Regions from separate parts of the Microbacterium sp. Se5.02b genome, predicted to be linked through region 4. Evidence: predicted binding sites of a transcription regulator. Region 4 holds the regulator's gene; each other region holds the start of a gene.

Region 1 (4,236 bases), 1.4 Mb from region 4:
CCCCGGAAGTCCCTCCGCGCCGGTGGGAGTCCTGTGCCGCCGCTCGCCCTCGGGTCGTGGAACACCTGGGACCGGATGGGGCCGGACGAGGCCGTCGCCCTGATCCGTCGAGCGGTCGACCTCGACGCCGGGTTCTTCGACGTGGCTTACTACAACATGGGTCCGCATGCCGAGAACTCGAAGACCGACATCCTCTTCGGCCAGGCGCTGCGGGCGAGCGGTGTCGACCGGGCCGACATCGTGCTGTGCGGCAAGCTCTGGCTGTGGGACTGGCCGAACCAGGGGTTCCGCGCGCAACTCGTCGAGTCGCTGCAGCGCGCAGGGCTCGACCGCTTCGACACGCTCGTCGTGGGGGACTATCTCGACGCCCCCGACATGCCGCGACTCGTCACGGAGGTGAACGACCTGATCGCCGAGGGGCTCGTCGACTCCTGGGGCATCAACAACTGGCGGATCGAGCACACGCGGCAGGCCATCGCCGAAGCAGAGGCGCAGCGCGTCGCCGGGCCGGTGTTCGCGCAGCTGAAGTACGGCATCGCCCGTCGATCGATGGCCGAGGGCGACGCCTACGGTCCGTTGTTCGCCGACGGGACGCTCACGCTCCAGGCGTCGGACGTGTTCGAGGGCGGCATCCTCGCCACCGGGCGGGTGCCCGAGCGCAAGATCGGCGCCGACGTGGGGGCATCCGCGAGCAGATCGCCGCGGTGTTCCCCACTGTCGCGCGCATCGCGGGGAGTTCGGGGTGACACCGGCCGCGCTCGGCATCGCCTTCTGCCTCACCAACCCCGCGACGGCGAACGTGCTGTTCGGCGCCTCTCGACTCTCGCAGCTGGAGCAGAACCACGCGGCTCTCGCCCTCGCCCGCGATCACGGAGCCGAGGTGCGCGATGCGCTCGCCGCATGCCGGGTCGATCGGGAGGTGCGCGCCGACGGCGTCTGGTGAGGAGCGCGGGCCGAGACCCGATCCTGCGCATCGGTTCGACGTGCGCGACTAGTGCGCGCCGCCGAACTCGATCATCGCCACGCCGGCCGCGATGAGCGCGACGCCGATCGCCATCATGAGGGAGAAGTGGTCCTTGAAGATCACGCGGCCCAGGACCGCAGTCAGCGCGACGCCCGCGGCTGCCCAGATGCCGTAGGCGACACCCACCGGCATCCCCAGCGCGAGAATCGTGCCGAGCAGCGTGAAGGCCGCGAGGTATCCGACGACGATCACGGGGATCCAGCGTTTGCGCCGGAGTCCTTCGGACGCGCGCAGGCTCAGGGTCGCGGTGACCTCGCTGCCGATCGCGAGGGCCAGCAGCAGCCAGATCATGACGCGGCCTCCGTCGACTCGCGCGCATGCGACCCGAGCTCGACCAGCAGCACGCCGACCACGATGACGCCGACGCCGATCAGCTGCACGGGGCCGAGGACCTCGCCGAACAGCATGGTGCCGAACACCGCCGTGAGCACGACGCCGACCGCCGACCAGATCCCGTAGGCCACGCCGACGGCCATGCCGCGGTCGAGCACGACCGACAGCAGCCACAGCGAGCCCGTGTAGCCGACCGCGACGACGATCAACCACAGCGGATGCGTGAACCCCTCGGCCGCGCGCAACGAGAGCGTCGCCGTGACCTCCAGCGCGATCGCGATCAAGAGGGGCGGCCAGGCGGAGGGGCGCGGGTGGTCGGTCATCACGGGCCTTTCGTGGAGGGGTCCGAGGAGGGAGAACGTGGAGCGGAGGTGGGGGATTCCCTCATCGGCGAGTGGGTGTGCGGGCGAGTGGGCGAGGAGGGCGTGTTGGCGTGTGGGCGAGGTGGGCGTGTGGGCGAGGAGGTGAGTGGGCGTGTGGGCGTGTAGGCGTGTGGGCGAGGAAGGCGGGCATGTGCGAGGCGGGCGTTCGATCGTCTCTGTTGCCGGTGAACGGGCCGTGTCGTCGAGGTTGGACAGTCCGTTTCGGTTCGAGGTTCGAGGCATGGCGGCATGCCGGAATGACTCGAACAGATCTTCGAAAGTGTGCGGGATTCCCGGTAGAATCGAGTCATGTCGAAGTTGGCCGCGTTGCATGAGGCGATGTCCCGCCTCGATGAGGCGTGGGCAGACGCCGATGCGTCCGGCGAGCTGTCCCGGCAGCAGCTGATCGCCGTGAGCGCATCCATCGGGGTGTTGCAGAGGCGGCTGGATGCGGTGCACATCGAGGTGGCCGCGTGTATCTCTCGCGAGTCCCGTCCGGAGCTGGGCGCCGAGAGCCTCGCGAAGCAGCAGGGGTTCCGCAATCCGGCGACGATGATCGCGGCGACGGTCGGCGTGTCACGCGGTGATGCGACTCGGCTCGTGAAGGTGGGAGAAGCGGTCGCACCGCGGGCCGATCTCCTCGGTGCGCCCCTCCCGGCGAGGTATCCGGCCGTGCGGGAGGCGCTCGGCGCCGGCATGCTGAGCGCGCAGGTGGCGGCCTTGATCGTCGCTCTTCTGGACCGGTGTCGGGTGGCGGCCGGGGCGGTGCGTGTCGCCGAGGCGGAGCGGCTGCTGGTCGAGGAGGCAATCGGACTCGCGCTCGACGACGTGCGGAAGCTGATCGTGCGGGCGGAGGCATGGTTGGACCCGGACGGGGTGGAGCCGCGCCTCGAGGAGCAGCGCTCCCGTCGATCATTGACCGTCCACGAGCGCGACGGGATGGTGCATCTGAACGCGGTCCTCGACGTCGAGACCGCGGCTCCCGTGGTGACCGCGATCCGCGGGTACGTGACCGCCGCGTTCGCTGCGCGGAAGGATGCTGCCGCGCCCGATTCGTGCGATGCCGACCGTCGCACGGTGCCGATGATCCAGGCCGACGCGCTCGCCGTGTTCGCCGCGCACGTGCTCGGATGTGAAGCCAAGGTGCCGCTGGCGGGTGCGACCGTCGTGGTGCGGATGAGCCTCGAAGACCTCGAGTCCGGGTCGGGGTCGGCAGCCCTCGACGGTCTGGACCATCCGGTCAGTATCGGCGCTGCGCGGCGGATGGCCGCGGGTGGGGAGTCATCCCGTGCGTGCTCGGCGCTGCGAGCGAAGTGCTCGACTGGGGGCGTGAGAAGCGCCTGTTCACGCGGTCGCAGCGGTTGGCGTTGGTGGAGCGGGATGGTGGGTGCGCGATGTGCGGGTTGCCGCCGGAGATGACGAAGGCGCATCACATCCGGTGGTGGAAGCGCGACCGCGGGCCGACCGACCTGTCGAACGGGGTGCTGCTGTGCGAGACGTGTCACCACCGCATCCATGACAACGGATGGGAGATCCGGGTCGACGGCGGTGGCGGGTGCGGGAGGGTGTGGTTCGTGCCGCCCGCTGCGGTCGACTCTGCGCGCGTCCCGCGCCTGGGCGGCAGAGCGCGCTTCGACATCGCCGCGTGAGTGCGCCGCGTGGCTGCGCTGCGCTGTGTGAGTGCGCCGCTTGAGCGCGTCGGCTGAGCGCTGACGTCCGCTGGCGCCGCTATGCCTGCGCGCTCGGACAAGCCCGGTGCACCCCGAGGCATGAGTCGGCGCCTCGCGGACGAGAAACGCTCTTGCGCTCTTTTTCCACGCATGTAGACTAACCACCACGACACATCGAAGTGACGTCGATCCGGCCTCCGGTCAAGCGGCACGTCGAACCTTCTTCACCACCCCCTGCACCCGAGAGAAGGAACCATGAAACGAATGCCCCTCGCGCTCGCCGCGGCCGTCGCCGCGACGCTCGCGCTCACCAGCTGCAGCGGCGGCGCCACACCCTCGCCGTCCGACGGCAGCGGTGTCGAGAGCCCCGACGCCCTCAACATCGGCAACTTCCTCGACGTCACGTCGTGGGACCCGTCGCTGGCCGACATCGGCTTCGACGGGCCGTACCTGTCGGCCGTGTACGACGCGTTGATCGCCCTCGACGAAGACGGCGATCCGATCCCGTCGCTCGCCACCGAGTGGACCGTCGCCGACGACGACCTCAGCATCGACCTCGACATCCGCACCGACGCCGTGTTCAGCGACGGCACCCCGGTCGATGTCGACGCCGTGATCGCGAGCCTCGAATACCTCAAGGCCGGCGCCCGCTCGGGTGAGGCCTACGTCAACGTCTCCGCCTTCGACAAGGTCGACGACGACACGGTCCGCATCGTCCTCACGCAGCGCGACGACACGATCCTCTACTTCATGGGCCTCGGCCGCAGCTACGTCGCCTCCCCGGCCGCCATCGAAGCCGGCACACTCGGGAGTGAGCCGATCGGCTCCGGACCCTACGTCCTCGACA
Region 2 (4,236 bases), 2.0 Mb from region 4:
CTATGGCGTTCAGCAAGATGGTCAAGCCCGACTCCAGCGAACTCATCCACCTCACCGTGCTGCGCACGGAGCGTCTCTCTCCGCACTGGATCCGCGTGACGCTCGGCGGCGGCGAGATCGAGAAGTTCCGGCCGATGGGCTTCGATCAGTGGTTCCGGCTGTTCCTGCCGATCGGCGGCGATGCGGGACTCGACCGGGTGCCGGCGAAGGCCAACAAGATGTTCGGGTACCTGAAGTTCCTCCGCATCCCCGACGGGGAGCGCCCGGTGATGCGCAACTACAGTGTCCGCGCGTATCGCGCCGCGACGATGCAGGCCGGTGCCGAGATCGATGTGGACTTCGTGCTGCACGGATCGGCCGCCGACGGGACCGCCGGCCCCGCGTCGCGCTGGGCGGAGACGTGTCAGCCGGGAGAGCACGTGCTGATCATCGACGAGGGCCTCACCTTCAACCCGCAGCGCGGCACCGATCGGGTCGTCCTGGTCGGCGATGAGACCGCGTTGCCGGCGATCGCATCGATCTGCGCTTCGCTGCCGGACGAGGCCGCCGGCACGGCGATCATCGAGGTGCCGAGCGAGGCGGATGCGCTGGACTTCGCACGCCCCTCGGGGGTCGAGCTCGTGTGGATCGTACGGCCTCATGACGCTGCTCCCGGAGCGCAGGCCCTCGAGACGCTGGAACGCACGGCACTGCCGGATGCGCCGTTCCACGCGTATGCGGCGGGAGAGCAGGCTCTCGCGTCGGGCGTCCGAAAGCATCTGGTCGGCGTGCGTGGTGTGGACAAGAACGCGGTCAGCTTCTGCGGGTACTGGAAGATCGGCGCGGCCTCCCCGCGTCGAAGACCGCTCGCGAGGCTGCCGCGGAGCCGCTCGCATGAGCGGGGCGGACGCAGCGGGCGAAGCCGCTCGCGCGGACGGGGCGGTTCCCCGTCGCAGGCGGGGCGGACGATTCCGCTTTCCCACCGCGATCCTGCTCACCTGCGCTGCCCTCGGCGTTGCCGGCGGTCTGCTGCTCGCGCCGGCGAACTGGCTGTCGACGGTCCTGTTCCCCGGTCTTCCCTTCGTCAGCGTCGGGCTCGCCGGCCTCTGGCTGCTGCCCTCGGTCATCGCCCTCCGCCTGCTGCGTCGGCCGCTGGTCGGACTTCTCGTCGGCCTGCTGGCGGGATTGGTGATCGTGCCGTTCTCGGGCTATGGCTTCGGCAGCGTCGCGACGAATCTGTGGTGGGCGGCCTTCACCGAGCTGCCGTTCCTCTTCGTGCTGTGGCGGTACTGGGGCACCTGGCTGCACTACGCGGGGGCGGTGATCGTCGGTGTCGTCTATCCGGCTCTCGCCTGGGCTTCTTTCGATCTCGGTTCCTTTCCGCTCGGCATCCAGGTGCTGTTCTTCGCGATCACTCTGGCCAGCTGCGTCGGCGCCACCGCACTCGGCATCCTCATCGCCGACCGGCTCCGTAAGGCAGGCGTCGGCCGCCGCTGAGTCCCGCGACCGTCAGACGACGGGTCAGTCCTGTCTCCAGCGAGGTTCTCCATCGAGGCTCTGCGGCGAGGTTCGACGGCGGCGCAGTTCTGCAGCCTTGCGGTCAGACAGCCGTGCGGTCAGGCCGCCGCACGGCCAGACGGCCTTGCGGTCAGACGGCCATGCGGTCAGGCCGCGATGTGGCCATGCGGTCAGGCCGCGATGTCGAAGCGTGCGCGTCCGCCGAGCCGTGGTCGTCGCGCGGGATCGACGTAGCCCGGGGAATGAACCACACCCGCGGCCCTTCGATGCGGATCTGCCATCCGTTGTCGTGGATGCGATGGTGACAGGTCTCGCACAGCAGCACGCCGTTCGACAGGTCGGTCGGCCCGCGGTCGCGCTTCCACCACCGGATGTGATGCGCCTTCGTCATCTCCGGCGGCAACCCGCACATCGCGCACCCGCCATCCCGCTCGACCAGTGCGAGGCGTTGCGCGCGGGTGAACAGTCGTCTCTCCCGGCCCCAGTCGAGGATCTCGCTCGCCCCGTCCAACACGCACGGGATGACTCCCCCACCCGCGGCCATCCGCCGCGCGGCTCCGATACTGACCGGATGGTCCAGACCGTCGAGGGCTGCCGACCCCGACCCGGACTCGAGGTCTTCGAGGCTCATCCGCACCACGACGGTCGCCCCGGCGAGCGGGACCTTCCGGTCGCAGTCGAGCACATGGGCGCAGAACACGGAGAGCGCGTCGACCTGGATCATCGGCACCGTGCGCCGATCGGCATCCGGGGCCGCACTGTCGGGCGCATCCTGCCGTGCGGCGAACACGGCGGTCACGTACCCGCGGATCGCGGTCACCACGGGAGCCGCGGTCTCGACATCGAGGACGGCGTTCAGATGCACCATCCCGTCTCGCTCGAACACCGTCAACGACCGCTTCGCGCGCCGCTCCTCCTCTTTCGGCTCGACGCCGTCGGGGTCGAGCCATGCCTCAGCCCGCACCGCGAGCCTGCGCACCTCATCGAGCGCCAGCCCCCGCGCTTTCTCGACCAGCATCCGCTCCGCCTCGGCCACCCTGACGGCCCCCGCGACCACCCGACACCGATCCAGCACGGCGATGACCACACTCGCGACCTGGGCGCTCAACACACCGGAGGTCAACGCGTCGCGCACGACCGGATACCTCGCGGGCAGCCGCTCTCCCCGCAGGTCGGTGCGTGGGGCGGTCGCCTCCCCCACCTTCACCAACCGCACCGCATCCCCGGTCGAGACCCCCGTCGTCGCGGCGATCAGTCTCGCCGGGGACCGGAAGCCCTGCTGCTTCGCCAGGCTGTCCGCCCCCAGTTCCGGACGCGACTCCCGCGAGATCCCCGCGGCCACATCGGTATGCACCGCATCCAGCCGCCGCTGCAGCACCCCGAGCGCCGCGCCGACCTCGATCAACTGCGGGCGGGACAGATCGCCCGCGCCCGCAGCATCTGCCCACGCCGCGTCGAGATGAGCCATCGCCTCGTGCAACCCGGTCAGTGTGGACATGCTCTCACTCTACCGAGATGACATGTTACATTCGAATTTCTGTACTAATGGATGCCAGAATTCCGCGAGATGATGCCGCGGGCCCGCGGCCACCCATCCTCCACAAAGCGTCGAGATTCGAATATATCCACCGCTCCCGAACGGGTAGATGAGACCTCCGCGCGCTCTCGGCGACCCCTACTTCACGCTCCCCTGCGTCAGCCCACCCACCAACCACCTCTGGAGGAAGAGCGCCAGCAGGTAGATCGGGATCAGTCCCGAGAGGCTTGCGGCGGCCATCTGCCCGAACATGACCTCGCGACCGCCCTGCATGAGGGCGATGCCCACCGGGAGCGTCTGCGAGTCGATGCTCTGCGTCAGCAGCAACGGGATCAGGAAGTCGTTGTACGCGAGGATGAAGACGATGATCGAGACGGCGACGATGCCGGGCGCTGTGAGCGGCAGGATCACCGACCAGAGCGTGCGCAGCGGTCCGCATCCGTCGATCTGAGCCGCCTCATCGACCTCGAACGGGATCGCGCGGAAGAAGCCGTCCAGCAGCCAGACGGCCACCGGAGTGAGCAGCAGTCCCTCGACGATCCCGAGCCCCATCACCGAGTCCATGAGACCCGCCGATCTGACCAGCACGAACAGCGGGATGATCGCCACGACCGGCGGCGCGACATAGGCCGAGACGATCAACCCGAGGATCTGCTTGCCGCCGGCACGGAGTCGAGCCATGGCGTAGTTTGCGGGGATCGACACCAGCAGCGCGACGAGCACGGCCACGATGGCGGCTCCGAACGAGTTGCGGAGATAGGTGAGGATCGGCCAGTTGTCGAACGCGGCCACCCAGTTCTCGAAGGCGAGACGCGAGGGGAGGATCCTCGTCGACAGGATGTCGTCGGGGCTCTTGAACGACATCCCGACCATGTACAGCACGGGCAGCAGGGCGAGCGTGATCGCGACGACGATCACGACCCATTTCACGGCGGTCACGACCGCGGACGGACGCCCAGGGCGCGAGGTGCTGGACGTGCGGACCTTGGAGCGGCGCCGACGACGCGCGGCAGGCACGACGAGGGTCTCGGTCGCCCTCTCCTCGGTGCGATGATCGGATGCGCGGAGCGTGAGCGACATGATCAGCCCTCCTTGTGCAGACGTTGCCGCACGGCGTTGAGCGGCAGGATGACGATGGTGACCAGCACGAGGAAGGCGATAGTCTGCGCGGCCGCGGCCCCCACGTCGAAGGTCTGCAGGCC
Region 3 (4,236 bases), 840 kb from region 4:
ACCGCAGCGATCCTCTTCATCGTCGGGATATCCACCGACTGGGTCGACGGATACCTGGCGCGCAAGTACGACATCGTCAGCGACTTCGGCAAGCTCTGGGATCCGATAGCCGACAAGATGCTCACGGGTGCGGGGTTCATCGGTCTGGCCATCCTCGGCGAAGTCTCCTGGTGGATCGTCGCGATCATCCTGGTGCGCGAGTGGGGGATCACCGTCCATCGCCTGATGGTCGCCAGTGAGCATGTGGTGGCCGCCGCCTGGATGGGCAAGATCAAGACGGCCTTCCAGGGTGTCGCCCTCGGCTGGGCGCTGCTTCCACTCCACGTCCTGATGGGACTCGAGGCCTGGACGCTGGTCACGTTGGTCCTGATGATCATCGTGCTGGTGCTCACAGTGGCCAGCGGTGTCGATTACATCGTCGCGCAGGTGCGCGGATCCCGACAGAAGCGGGCATGAGCGCATCCGTCGCCGTCTCCGTGTTGTCGGCGTTGCGCGAGCGCGGATGGACCATGGGCGTCGCCGAGTCGCTCACCGGGGGTGCGTTGTGCGCCGAGATCGTCTCGGTCCCCGGCGCATCGTCTGTGCTGCTCGGCGGAGTCGTGGCATACGCGACGGAGGTCAAGGCCACAGTGCTCGGTGTCGAGGGTGAACTCCTGGCGACGTACGGACCGGTGCACCCCCAGGTGGCCGAGCAGATGGCCGGCGGCGTGCGTCGCGTCGTCCGAGTGGGGGGAAGGGTCGCCGACGTCGGCGTTTCCACCACCGGGATCGCGGGTCCCGATTCGCCTGACGGGCAGCCGGTGGGGACCGTGCACATCGGCGTCGTGACGCCGACCGCCTCGCGGACGAAGGCGTTCCTCTTCCACGGCGATCGTGAAGAGATACGCGCGAAGGCGGTAGAGGCTGCGCTCGTCGAGGTGCTCGAGACCCTTGCGGAATAGTGTCGGTGTCGCTGGGGTTATCTCAGGTGTGCTCACATTCAAACCACAGAGTGCAGGGGTAGATTCTGTGCATGCCAGGCGTACTAGACTGGCTGTCTCATCGGGGGAGACCTCGATCGATCACTTGGGGAGGAGGTTCCGATGATTCTTGTACGACAAGAAATCGGCGATGTGCTGAGGGACTTCCGCCTGCAGAAGGGGCGCACGCTCCGGCAGGTCGCAAGCAAGGCTTCGGTTGCGCTCGGCTACCTCAGTGAGGTCGAGCGAGGTCAGAAAGAGGCGTCGAGCGAGATCCTCGCGTCGGTTGCCGATGCGCTCGATGTGCCCATCTCCACGATCATGCGCGAGGTCGGCGACCGCATCTCCGTCCTCGAGGGCATCCAGGTGTTCCCTGACGTCGTTCCCGACGACCTCGTCGCTTCGGTCGAGCCGCAGCTTTCACTGCACTGACCTCCCACAGGGGAACCGATGCGTCGTAGCGAGTTCCTTCGCGCCGTGGATACCGAGTTCCAGGCGCGAGCCACTTCGCTCGTGAACGACCTCGGGCTGACGGCTCTCCGAGGCCGGACCGCAGTGGAGGCTCTCGCTGACGGAACCCCACCCCGGGAGATCTGGCTCGCTCTCTGCGCCGAGATGGATGTCCCCGCGGACCGCCGCTACGGCGTAGGCCGTCAGGAGCCGCGCAAGCGCTGAGTCCGACTCGCCCTGTGTCCGCAACATACGGGACATGGTGTGCCAATTCCGGCGTGTCGTCGAAGATGTGTTCGAAACGAGCGTAGTCTTCTGCACAAGTGGTTCAGAGAAGCCGATCTGCACATCCGGTGGGATCGCCGAGTCGTTGTCGGTGGCCCCTCCTACGGTGGAGAACAAGCCGAAGAGCCATACGCCTTGTCGGAGAGTTTCTCCCAGCCGGGAGCGCCGCGACAGCCTACAGGCGGCACCACGCGCGCAGAAGGAGCACATCATGCCATCACCCGCCGACCGCGAGAAGTCCCTCGAGACCGCCCTCGCCCAGATCGACCGCCAGTTCGGAAAGGGCTCGGTCATGCGGCTGGGCAGCGATGAGCGCGCCCCCGTGGCCGTCATCCCCACCGGCTCCATCGCCCTCGATGTCGCCCTCGGCGTCGGAGGGCTCCCGCGTGGCCGAATCGTCGAGATCTACGGGCCTGAGTCCTCAGGTAAGACGACCCTGACCCTGCATGCGATCGCGAATGCGCAGCGCGCCGGTGGCATCGCAGCCTTCATCGATGCCGAGCACGCGCTCGACCCCGACTACGCGGCGAAGCTCGGCGTCGACATCGACGCACTTCTCGTGTCGCAGCCCGACACAGGTGAGCAGGCCCTCGAGATCGCCGACATGCTCGTCCGGTCCGGTGCGATCGACCTCATCGTGATCGACTCCGTCGCGGCGCTCGTGCCGCGAGCCGAGATCGAGGGCGAGATGGGTGACTCGCACGTCGGTCTGCAGGCCCGACTCATGTCGCAGGCACTGCGAAAGCTGACCGGTGGTCTGAACCAGACCAACACCACGATGATCTTCATCAACCAGCTCCGCGAGAAGATCGGCGTGTTCTTCGGCTCGCCCGAAACCACCGCGGGTGGCAAGGCGCTCAAGTTCTACGCTTCCGTCCGCATGGACATCCGTCGTATCGAGACGCTCAAGGATGGAACCGACGCCGTCGGAAACCGCACCAGGGTGAAGGTCGTCAAGAACAAGATGGCTCCGCCTTTCAAGCAGGCCGAGTTCGACATCCTCTACGGGGTCGGAATCTCGCGCGAGGGCAGCCTGATCGACTTCGGTGTCGAACACGCCATCGTGAAGAAGTCGGGCTCGTGGTACACCTACGACGGCGATCAGCTGGGTCAGGGCAAGGAGAACGCACGCACGTTCCTGCTCAACAACCCAGACATCGCACTGGCTATCGAAACGCAGATCAAGCAGAAGCTCGGCATCGGTGCCCAGGTCGCGGCGCCCGCGGCCGCCGACGAGCTCGCAGAGCGTCGTCCGGCCTGATGAACGACGCTCGTGGGGGCGATCCCGAGCGGATCGCCCCCATCATCCCGCTCTTCGGCGGCGGTCAGGGAAGACGGCGCACAAGCCCGAGCGCCCTCACGCCGATGAAGAGCCTGCTGTGGACGTCACGCGGCCTCAGGTCGGTGACGCCGGGCTCTGGCGTTCGACGTGGGACTCCCCGTCCATCGGAGGGCCGCGATCCGGTGCGCTCGATGGGGCAGCCCCAGCGACCGTCATCCTGCGCGCGGAGCGTCCCGCAGGCCCGGATCCGATTCGCCGCACACGACGGCGACCGAGGCTCCCCGTCTTCGGGCGCTGAGCGGACAAAATTCGGCGCCTGCCGATGGGGGTGCGGAGTCTGTCGACGAGGCCCGCGTCGCGGCGGAGGAGTCTCTCGTGCGCAAGTTGCGCGCCCGTTCGCTGTCCGTCTCCGAGGCCCGGCAGGTGTTGCGCGGTTTCGAACTCGAATCGGGAATCGTCGACGACGTCATCGACGATTTCTGTCGTCGAGGCTACCTCGACGACGAGGCCCTCGCCGGTGTCCTGGTGGTGTCGGGGGTGGAACGGAAGGGGCAGGGGAGAGTGGCCCTTTCCCGCGCGCTCGCCCAACGTGGCATCCCTCGGGATGTGATCGACGGGGCGCTCGACGAGCTGCCGGACGACGACGACGAGCGAGCGCTCGATTTCGCCCGTGGAAAAGCGCGCTCGCTGAGCCGACTCGACCACGACACCGCGCTTCGGCGTCTGGTGGGGCAGTTGTCGCGGCGCGGGTACAACGGTTCTGTGGCGATGAAGGCGGCGAAGGCGGCGCTGCGGGAGGCGACGTTCGGTGGGTCGACCTCCGGCGTCCGGTTCGTCGATTCCGACTGAGAACGTCGCAGCTGTGCTCGGAAGCGGCTCGTACAATGGTTCAATCATGACTATTCCGCGCAGCGAACCGACGATCATCAGCGCCTCGTCGGCGGCCGTCGACGTCGACGGGCGACAGCGATCGTATGAAGTGCGCACCTTCGGGTGCCAGATGAACGTGCACGACTCCGAGCGACTCTCCGGGTCGCTGGAGAGCGCCGGCTACGTGCGAGCCCTCGACGGCACCGAAGCCGACGTGGTGATCATCAACACCTGTGCGGTGCGTGACAACGCGGCGGGCAAGCTCTACGGCACGCTCGGGCACCTCGCTTCCGTGAAGCGCCGCAAGGAGGGCATGCAGATCGCCGTCGGCGGCTGTCTCGCTCAGATGGACAAGCAGGCCGTGCTCGACAAGGCTCCGTGGGTCGATGT
Region 4 (4,236 bases):
GCCCGCGGCGAGGGGGACCGCGCGCCGCTCGAGATGACGAAGTGGTTCGACTCGAACTACCACTACCTGGTGCCCGAGATCGGTCCGGAGACCGTGTTCTCGCTCTCCAGCGAACGGCTTGTCGGGGAGGTCGCCGAGGGCATCGCCGCCGGCTTCGTGACCCGCCCGGTGGTCGTCGGTCCGGTGACGCTGCTCGCGCTCGCGAAGGCGTCCGACGATGCCCCGGAGGGCTTCGACCCGCTCTCGCGTCTCGAGGATGTGCTCCCCGTGTACGTCGAACTGCTCGCGAAGCTCCGCGCCGCAGGCGCGGAGTGGGTGCAGCTGGACGAGCCGGCGCTCGTGAGCGAGTCCCTTCCCGCGGACGTCGCGCAGCTGTCGGAGGCGGCCGCGCGAGCGCTGGCTGTGCTCGGCGGTGCGAGCGATCGCCCGTCGATCCTGGTCGCCGCTCCGTACGCCGAGCTCGGCGCGGTGTTCCCGGTGCTCGCGGCAGCGCCGGTCGAAGCCATCGCCGTCGACCTCGTGCGCGGGGGCGTTCCCGCCGCGGCGGCCGGCCTCGAGGGCAAGACCCTCGTCGGCGGCGTCGTCGACGGACACAACATCTGGCGCGGTGACCTCGCGAAGGCCTTCGGTGCGCTCGAAGAACTCCGCGCGCTCGGTGCGCCCGTCGCGGCAGCCACATCGACCTCGCTGCTGCACGTGCCCCACGATGTCGCGGACGAGTCGCAGCTCGACGCCCGATTGGTCTCCTGGCTGGCCTTCGCCGATCAGAAGGTCGAGCAGGTCGGTGTTCTCGCCCGTGGCCTCGTGGCGGGACGAGGCGCGATCGCCGCAGAGCTCGATGCGGCGTCCGCAGCACTCGCGGACCGCCTCACCGCCCCTGGCGTCCGTGACGGTGCCGTGCGTCAGCGCGCGCTGGGGGAAGCTGACTTCTCCCGCGTCTCGTACGAGGAGCGCGAGGTCGCGCAGGAGGCGCTGGGTCTTCCCGCGCTGCCCCTGACGACGATCGGCTCGTTCCCGCAGACCGGCGACATCCGTCGGGCCCGCGCGCGCTTCACGCGGGGGAGATCCCGGCAGAGGACTATGACGACTTCCTGCGCCGCGAGGTCGCCAGTGTCGTCTCGCTGCAGGAGGACCTCGGTCTCGACGTGCTGGTGCACGGCGAGCCCGAGCGCAACGACATGGTGCAGTACTTCGCCGAGAACCTCGACGGTTTCGCAGTCACGGAGAACGGCTGGGTGCAGTCCTACGGCTCCCGTGCCACGCGTCCCTCCATCCTGTGGGGCGACGTCTCGCGGCCGGCGCCGATCACGGTCGACTGGTCGACCTATGCGCAGTCGTTGACGACGAAGCACATGAAGGGCATGCTCACGGGACCCGTGACGATCCTCGCGTGGTCGTTCGTGCGCGATGACCAGCCGCTGGGCGAGACCGCGAACCAGGTGGCCTTGGCGCTGCGCGACGAGATCACCGATCTCGAGAGGGCCGGCATCGCGATCATCCAGGTCGACGAGCCCGCGTTGCGCGAGCTCCTGCCCCTGAAGAAGGCAGACCAGCCGGCGTACCTCGACTGGTCGGTGGCATCGTTCCGCCTCGCCACGGGCGGTGCTGCCGCCGGCACACAGGTGCACACCCACCTGTGTTACTCCGAGTTCGGCGTCGTGATCGATGCGATCCGCGCCCTGGATGCCGACGTGACCTCGATCGAGGCGGCACGCAGCCGGATGGAGGTCGTCGCCGACATCGCGGAGGTCGGCTTCGACCACGGCATCGGGCCCGGCGTGTACGACATCCACTCGCCGCGGGTGCCTACTGTCGAGGAGGTCGAGTCACTCCTGCGCCGGGCGGTCGAGGAGATCCCGACCCGTCAGCTCTGGGTGAACCCGGACTGCGGCCTGAAGACCCGTGGATACGACGAGACGACCGCGTCTCTGCGCAACATCGTTGAGGCGACCCGTCGCGTGCGTGAGGACGTGAACGTCACGGCCTGATCCGCCCGTACCGCGCGAAGGCCCTCCCGGATTCCGGGAGGGCCTTCGTCGTGAAGCGGCGGAGCGTCAGACGGCGCGGAGCACGGCCACGACCTTGCCCAGCACCACGGATTCGTCGCCGAGGATCGGTTCGAAGGAGGAGTTGCGGGGGAGGAGCCAGGTGTGGCCGTCGCGACGGCGGAGCACCTTGACCGTGGCCTCGCCGTCGAGCATGGCGGCGACGATCTCGCCGTTCTCCGCATTGTTCTGCGACCGAACGACCACCCAGTCGCCGTCGCAGATCGCGGCATCGATCATGGACTCGCCCGACACCTTGAGCATGAACAGGTCTCCCTTGCCGACGAGCTGGCGCGGGAGGGGGAAGATCTCCTCGACCTGCTGGTCCGCCGTGATCGGCACGCCGGCCGCGATCCGGCCGACCAGGGGGACGAGGGCGGCGTCTCCGACGGGAGTCGCCACATCGGCCGGGTTCTCACCGCTCGCCCCTGGGAGGTCGATCAGGACCTCCATGGCCCGCGTCTTGCCGGGGTCGCGGCGCAGGTAGCCGCTCAACTCGAGCTGCCCGAGCTGGTGCGTGACGCTCGAGAGGGACTTGAGGCCGACGGCGTCGCCGATCTCGCGCATGCTCGGCGGATAGCCGTGGTGCGCGATGGAGTTCTGGATGACCTCGAGGATCGCCATCTGCTTCGGGCTCAGGCTCTTGCGACGGCGCGTCCGCGGTGCCTCCGACTCGGGGGCCGAGTTCTCGCTCATGGTGCTCCTTAAGTGCGGTGATCCGACGTCGCTCTTCGAATGTCGGAGGCCCGTGGTGGGGTGTTCTTGTCGAAACCGTATCCGAGAATCGGCGCGATCTGGAAGATCTGTTCGAGCGTGTCGCCCGAAAAGCGGAGGTGGTTTCGAAGAATACTTGACAGATGTTCGAACTCGAAGATATCTTCGGTACGTAGCTTCGCATTCACGGCTCCCGGCCGAGTCGGGAATGCGAACGCTACGCCAACTTCCCCGAGGCTCCGGCCGAGGGACAGGCTAAGGAGCACGACATGAGCAGCATCAGCTTCAGCACCGCAGCGGTCATCCCGGCGCAGGCCCGACCGGCCACGCGACTCCGACTGACGGCGCGTGGACGTGGCGTGCTGCTCGCTCTCGCCTCCCTTCCTCTGGCCGCCGGCATCGCGTTCGCGGCACTCAGCGGGGGCAGCGCCGCCGCCTCCGGGGCGGATACGGCGGTCGCCGCGGTCGAGACCGTGACGGTCATGCCGGGAGACACCCTCTGGTCGATCGCCACCGCTGTCGCTCCGAACTCCGACCCCCGAGACGTCATCGGCGAGATCAGCCGCATGAACCTGCTGCGCAGCGGTGGACTCCAGGTCGGCCAGGAGCTCGCGATCCCGGCGGAGTACACGAACTGAAGCCTCGCGGGAGGCGACGCGACGTTTCGTCATCCGCACGACCAGCCGCTTAACATGGGGAGGGTGACCTTCTCCCTCAATGATCTTCCTCTTCGTGATGATCTTCGCGGTCTGACGCCCTACGGTGCACCGCAGGCGCCCCTCCCGATCGCGTTGAACGTGAACGAGAACACGCATCCGATCCCGGATGCCGTCGCGAGCGACATCCTCGACGACATCGCGGTGGCGATCCACGAGGTCAACCGGTACCCCGACCGGGAGTTCACGGCACTCCGGGAGGCCTTCGCCGAGTATCTGGGGCACGGCCTCTCCGCGGACCAGATCTGGGCGGGCAACGGATCGAACGAGGTGCTCCAGCACATCCTGCAGGCCTTCGGAGGGCCGGGGCGCACCGCGTTCGGCTTCGCACCCACGTACTCGATGTATCCGCTCATCACGCAGGGGACCGGGGCCCGTTGGATCGCCGGCACGCGGCAGCCCGACTACACGATCACCCCGAGGAAGCCGCGGAGCAGGTGCGCGCCGCCGACCCCGACGTGATCATCCTGTGCACGCCCAACAACCCCACGGGCACTCCGCTCGGACTCGATGTCGTCGAGGCCGTGTACGAGGCCGCTCGAGGGATCGTGATCGTCGATGAGGCCTACCAGGAGTTCGCGCCCCACGACGCCCCCTCGGCCCTGACGCTCCTCGACGGGCGTCCTCGCCTCGCGGTGTCCCGCACCATGAGCAAGGCGTTCGCCTTCGCCGGGGCGCGGGTCGGATACCTGGCGGCCGACCCCGCGTTCATCGATGCGCTGCGTCTGGTGCGCCTGCCGTATCACCTGAGTGCGCTCACG

What was found. Region 4 encodes LexA, which represses DNA repair genes until DNA is damaged. Its sites were predicted from a motif close to TCGAACANNTGTTCGA; they were not measured.
Region 1: the regulator LexA is predicted to act here: its motif matches at 1,982-1,997, upstream of K1X59_RS06525 (13E12 repeat family protein).
Region 2: the regulator LexA is predicted to act here: its motif matches at 3,027-3,042, upstream of K1X59_RS02915 (HNH endonuclease signature motif containing protein).
Region 3: the regulator LexA is predicted to act here: its motif matches at 1,694-1,709, upstream of recA (recombinase RecA).

Annotation. Positions count from the first base shown of each region.
Region 1 covers NZ_CP080491.1:1,298,773-1,303,008, forward strand. The annotation lists gene K1X59_RS06510 (aldo/keto reductase) at 1-1,038, shown strand, start outside; gene K1X59_RS06515 (multidrug efflux SMR transporter) at 992-1,315, opposite strand; gene K1X59_RS06520 (multidrug efflux SMR transporter) at 1,312-1,680, opposite strand; gene K1X59_RS06525 (13E12 repeat family protein) at 2,029-3,138, shown strand; gene K1X59_RS21050 (HNH endonuclease) at 3,135-3,368, shown strand; gene K1X59_RS06530 (ABC transporter substrate-binding protein) at 3,645-4,236, shown strand, end outside.
Region 2 covers NZ_CP080491.1:579,346-583,581, reverse strand. The annotation lists partial or broken gene K1X59_RS02925 (siderophore-interacting protein) at 3-758, shown strand; gene K1X59_RS02920 (ECF transporter S component) at 874-1,476, shown strand; gene K1X59_RS02915 (HNH endonuclease signature motif containing protein) at 1,628-2,995, opposite strand; gene K1X59_RS02910 (carbohydrate ABC transporter permease) at 3,173-4,114, opposite strand; gene K1X59_RS02905 (carbohydrate ABC transporter permease) at 4,117-4,236, opposite strand, start outside.
Region 3 covers NZ_CP080491.1:1,811,637-1,815,872, forward strand. The annotation lists gene pgsA (CDP-diacylglycerol--glycerol-3-phosphate 3-phosphatidyltransferase) at 1-456, shown strand, start outside; gene K1X59_RS08940 (CinA family protein) at 453-941, shown strand; gene K1X59_RS08945 (helix-turn-helix domain-containing protein) at 1,083-1,391, shown strand; gene K1X59_RS08950 (DUF3046 domain-containing protein) at 1,410-1,634, shown strand; gene recA (recombinase RecA) at 1,906-2,955, shown strand; gene K1X59_RS08960 (regulatory protein RecX) at 3,352-3,825, shown strand; gene miaB (tRNA (N6-isopentenyl adenosine(37)-C2)-methylthiotransferase MiaB) at 3,872-4,236, shown strand, end outside.
Region 4 covers NZ_CP080491.1:2,650,986-2,655,221, reverse strand. The annotation lists partial or broken gene metE (5-methyltetrahydropteroyltriglutamate--homocysteine S-methyltransferase) at 1-1,988, shown strand, start outside; gene lexA (transcriptional repressor LexA) at 2,055-2,741, opposite strand; gene K1X59_RS13125 (LysM peptidoglycan-binding domain-containing protein) at 3,029-3,397, shown strand; partial or broken gene K1X59_RS13120 (histidinol-phosphate transaminase) at 3,452-4,236, shown strand, end outside.